Regions from separate parts of the Pseudoxanthomonas sp. F37 genome, predicted to be linked through region 2. Evidence: predicted binding sites of a transcription regulator. Region 2 holds the regulator's gene; the other holds the start of a gene.
The links. Region 2 encodes HrcA, which represses chaperone genes, less so after heat shock. Its sites were predicted from a motif close to TTNGCACTCNNNNNNNNNGAGTGCNAA; they were not measured.
Positions count from the first base shown of each region.

Region 1: a site for HrcA is predicted at 1,129-1,155, ahead of MUU77_RS03025 (co-chaperone GroES). Genes of this name have one in related genera too.

Region 1 covers NZ_CP095187.1:683,020-685,479, reverse strand. Annotated here, with positions in the region: gene groL (chaperonin GroEL) at 1-648, opposite strand, end outside; gene MUU77_RS03025 (co-chaperone GroES) at 788-1,081, opposite strand; gene cutA (divalent-cation tolerance protein CutA) at 1,291-1,620, shown strand; gene MUU77_RS03015 (protein-disulfide reductase DsbD) at 1,625-2,460, shown strand, end outside.
Region 2 covers NZ_CP095187.1:2,118,971-2,121,430, reverse strand. Annotated here, with positions in the region: gene recN (DNA repair protein RecN) at 1-1,045, opposite strand, end outside; gene hrcA (heat-inducible transcriptional repressor HrcA) at 1,134-2,183, shown strand; gene grpE (nucleotide exchange factor GrpE) at 2,225-2,460, shown strand, end outside.

The DNA.
Region 1 (2,460 bases), 1.4 Mb from region 2:
GTCGAATTCGACCTGCTGCGACTGCTGGTTGTTGATGAAGTACGGCGACAGGTAGCCGCGGTCGAACTGCATGCCCTCGACCACGTCCAGCTCGTTCTCCAGGCCCGAACCTTCCTCGACCGTGATCACGCCTTCCTTGCCGACCTTCTTCATGGCCTCGGCGATGATGTCGCCGATGTTGCTGTCGGAGTTGGCCGAGATGGTGCCGACCTGGGCGATCGCCTTGTCGTCGGCGGTCGGCTTGGACAGCTTCTTCAGCTCTTCGACGGCGGCCTTCACGGCCTGGTCGATGCCGCGCTTGAGGTCCATCGGGTTCATGCCGGCGGCGACGGCCTTGGAGCCTTCGCGGATGAACGCCTGCGCCAGCACGGTGGCGGTGGTGGTGCCGTCACCGGCGTTGTCGGAGGTCTTGGACGCGACTTCCTTCACCATCTGCGCGCCCATGTTCTCGAACTTGTCGGCCAGTTCGATTTCCTTGGCCACGGACACGCCGTCCTTGGTGATGGTCGGGGCGCCGAAGCTCTTCTCGAGCACGACGTTGCGGCCCTTCGGGCCGAGGGTGGCCTTGACGGCATTGGCGAGGATGTTCACGCCGCGCACCATGCGCGTACGGGCATCTTCACCGAAACGGATATCTTTGGCTGCCATTGGAAAAACTCCGTGATTCGTGATTCGTGATGTGTGATGAGTGATTCGATAAGCGTCGGGCGGCGGGAATTCGGTGGGGGCGGGACCGTCAGCGCGGTTGCGCTACTGCGAATCACCAGTCACCCATCCCGCCTCGGCATCAGCCGAGGATCGCGAGGACGTCGTCTTCCTTGATGATCTTGTACTCGACGCCGTCCTGCTTGTAGGCCGAGCCGGAGTACTGACCGTAGATCACCTTGTCGCCCACCTTCACCTTCGGGGCGCGCACGCCACCGGTGGCGTCGATGAACTTGCCTTCGCCGACAGCAATGACTTCGCCCTTGGTGGGCTTTTCCTTGGCGGCGTCGGGAATGATGATGCCGCCCAGCGAGGTCTCTTCGGCTTCGATCGGCTTGACCACCAGGCGGTCGTACAGGGGCTTGATGTTGCTCATGTCAATCCTCTTAAGTGATTGATTGGACTAGGAAAGGGGCGGGGATGTTAGCACTCGTCCACGGAGAGTGCCAACGCCCGGGGCACAAAAACCCGGCCAGGCCGGGATGACGGGGATGTTGGGCGGCGGCCTGCGGCTTTCAAGGGGTGTGCCCGCACTTTTTTTCGCCGGCCGGGCCGGTGCGGCGGGTCTGCGATAATCGGCCACCCATGTCCGTCTTCCTGATCCTGTCCACCTGCCCCGATCCCGACACCGCTCAGCGGCTGGCGCGGATCCTGGTGGAGGAGCGCCTGGCGGCCTGCGTCAGCCTGCTCCCGGGGGTGGTCTCGACCTACCACTGGCAGGGCCGGGTCGAACAGGCCAGCGAGGTCCAGCTGCTGGCCAAGACGCCGGCGGACCGGCGCGATGCCCTCATGACGCGGCTGGCCGAACTCCATCCGTATGAACTGCCCGAGATCCTGGCGGTCGAAACCGCCGGCCTGCCCGCCTACCTGGACTGGGTCGCCGCGGAAACGCGCGCCGACGCCCGACCCGAGTGACCCGATGACGCCGATCCGCACCCTGCTCGCCTGCCTGCTGCTGTCCCTCGCCTCGCTGGTCGCACCGACAGCCTCGGCCGCCATCACCCAGGACGACCTGCTGCCGGTGGACGAAGCCTTCGTGCTGAGCGCCAGCGCGCCGGCGCGCGACCGCATCGAGATCCGCTGGAAGATCACCGACGGCTATTACCTGTACCGGCACCGCACCGGCGTGGAGGCCGATGCGGGCTTCGTCGCGCAGCCGCTGCAGTTGCCCAAGGGCAAGGCCTACCGGGACGAGTTCTTCGGCGATGTCGAAACCTACCGCGGCGAACTGCTCGCCACCCTGCCCGGGCAATCGGCGGCGAGCGCCGACAGCGTCACGCTGAAGATCAAGTACCAGGGCTGCGCCGACGCCGGCATCTGCTACCCGCCGCAGACGCGCACGCTGAAGGTGGCGTTGCCGGCCGCCGAGGGCACTGCCTTCGTTCCGCTGGCGTCGGGCGCGCGCGCCGGCAACCTGCTCGGCCAGACGCCGCAGGCCGGCCTGGATGCGCTGCCGCTGCCGGCGGAACAGGCGTTCGCCTTCGAGGCGATCGCCTTCGACGGCGACGAACTGCTGCTGCGCTTCACGCCCGCGCGCGGCTACTACGTGTATCGCGACCGCACTTCGATGGCGCTGGAAGGTGCGCAGGGCGTGTCGCTGCAGGCACCGCGCTGGCCGAAGGGCGTCGCGCACCGGGATGAGCATTTCGGCGACGTCACCGTCTATTTCGACCAGGCCGAAGTGCCGGTGCCGCTGAAGCGCACCCGTGCCGACGCGGTGACCGCGACGCTGCGGGTGACGTTCCAGGGCTGCCA
Region 2 (2,460 bases):
TCTCGTCGCTGAGCTTCAGCAGGCGCTCGCCGGCGCCGCGCAGGCTGTCCAGTTCGGCGGCCAGCCGGTCGTGCTGCTCCTGCAGGCCCTCCAGCGGCACCCGGTGCTTGCGCGCCAAGTCGTGCACGCGGGCCAGCTTGCGCTCCAGGGCGTCGAACTGCAGGGGCTCGCCGTCCAGGTCGTCGCGCACCTGGCCCAGCAGGGAGAGGGCTTCCTCGATCTGGATGGCGGCGCCGTCGAGCAGGCCATCGACATCGCGCAGGCGCGGTTCGTGCTCGGCCTGGCGGGCGAGATCGGCCCGCACCTGCTGCAGTTGCCGGGTCAGCGACGGCGCATCGTCCCCGGCGAGCTGCCCCAGCGCGGCGTCGCAGGCCTGGATCAGGCCGGTGGCATGGGCCTGGCGGCGGTGGCTGGCGACCAGCTGTTCGAGCGCGGTGGGCGAAAGGTCTTCGCGCTGCAGCTCCGCCAGCTGGTGTTCCAGATAGTTGATGCGGTCGGAGACATCGCCCTGGCCCGACAGCTGCTCGCGCTCGTGCAGCAGGGCCGACCACGCGCGGGCCGCCTCGCGCACCCGGGCGCGCGAGGCGTCGTTGCGGGCGAACGCATCCAGCAGGTCGAGCTGGCTGTTGCGCGCCAGCAGGGACTGGTGCTCGTGCTGGCCATGGATTTCCACCAGCCGCCCGGCCAGGTCGGCCAGTTGCGACAGGGTGACGCTGCGCCCGTTGATCCAGGCGCGGGAGCCGCCGTCGGCACGGATCACGCGACGCAGCTGGCACTGGCCCTCGTCGTCCAGTTCGTTGTCCGCCAGCCAGGCCTGGGCGGGCGAGCCGGGGGGCGCGGCGAACTCGGCCGACAGTTCCGCGCGCTCGGCGCCATGCCGGACCACGCCGCTGTCGGCGCGCAGGCCCGACAGGAAACCCAGGGCATCGACGAGCAGCGACTTGCCGGCGCCGGTTTCACCCGAGATGACCGTCATGCCCTCGCCGAATTCCAGTTCGGCGGCGCGGACCACGGCGAAATCCTTGATGGCGAGATGTCTGAGCATGCGGCGGATTGTAAGCGGAGCAGGCGCAAGTTCTGAGACCGGACGGGCACGGCTTGCAAAGCCGCGGGCACGACGTTATCTAGCGGGCATGAACTCCCCGTCGCCCTCGCTGGACCCCCGTGCCCGCCAGTTGCTGCGCACGCTGATCTCGCGCTACATCCGCGACGGCGAACCGGTGGGGTCGCAGACCCTGGCCCGGCATGCCGGGCTGGAAGTCAGTCCGGCCACCATCCGCAACATCCTGGCGGAACTGGAGGAAGTGGGGCTGCTCAGTTCCCCGCACACCTCCGCCGGGCGCATTCCCACCGCCCAGGGTTACCGGGTGTTCGTCGACAGCCTGGTGCAGGTGAAGTCGCTGGGCGAAGGCGAGGTGGCGCGCCTGCGCGCCGAACTTCCCAGCGGCGCCGGAACGCAGGCCCTGCTGGGCAATGCGTCCGAGCTGCTGTCGGCCATGACCCATTTCGTGGGCGTGGTCAGCGTGCCGCGACGCGAGCAGTTCGCCTTCCGCTACATCGATTTCGTGCCGCTCGACGGACAACGGGTGATGGCCATCCTGGTGTTCGCCGACAACGACGTGCAGAACCGGGTCATCGAGACCCGCCGTCCGTACGAGCGCTCCGAACTGGAGCGCATCGCCAACTATCTCAACGCCCAGTTCGCCGGGCGCTCGCTGGCGGACATCCGCGCCAGCCTGCTGCGCGACCTGCGCCGGGCGCAGACCGAGATGGAGGGCCTGCTGGCCGAATCCATCGAACTGGCGGAGCAGGCGCTGACGCCGCCCAACGACGACGTGGTGCTGGCCGGGCAGACCCGGCTGATGGGCGTGCAGGAACTGGCCGACCTGGAGCGGTTGCGCGAGCTGTTCGAGGCCTTCGCGCGCAAGCGCGAGATCCTGCAGCTGCTGGAACGCACGATCCGCGCGCCGGGGGTGCGCATCTTCATCGGTGAGGACACCGGGCTGGCGCCGCACGACGGGGTGTCGGTGGTGACCGCGCCGTACATGGCGGCCGGGCAGGTGCTGGGCGTGCTGGGCGTCATCGGGCCCACGCGGATGGCGTACGACCGGGTCATCCCGGTGGTGCAGGCGGCCGCCGATGTGCTGGGCGCGGCCTTGAATCCCGACGCCCCGGCCCCATAGGTTCCCGGTTGGGCGGCAGGACCCGCCGCCAGGGAACCGAAATGAACGAACAGCACGAACACGATGCCACCCCGGGCCAGGCGCCCGAATCCCCCGACACCGACGCCGCCCTGCTGGCCGAGTTGGAAACCCTGCGCAACGAGCTGGACCAGCTGCGTGCGACGACCCTGCTGGAGCGCGCCGACCTGGAGAACCAGCGCAAGCGCGTGGCGCGCGACATCGAGCAGGCCCGCAAGTTCGCCAACGAGCGCCTGCTGGGCGACCTGCTGCCGGTGTT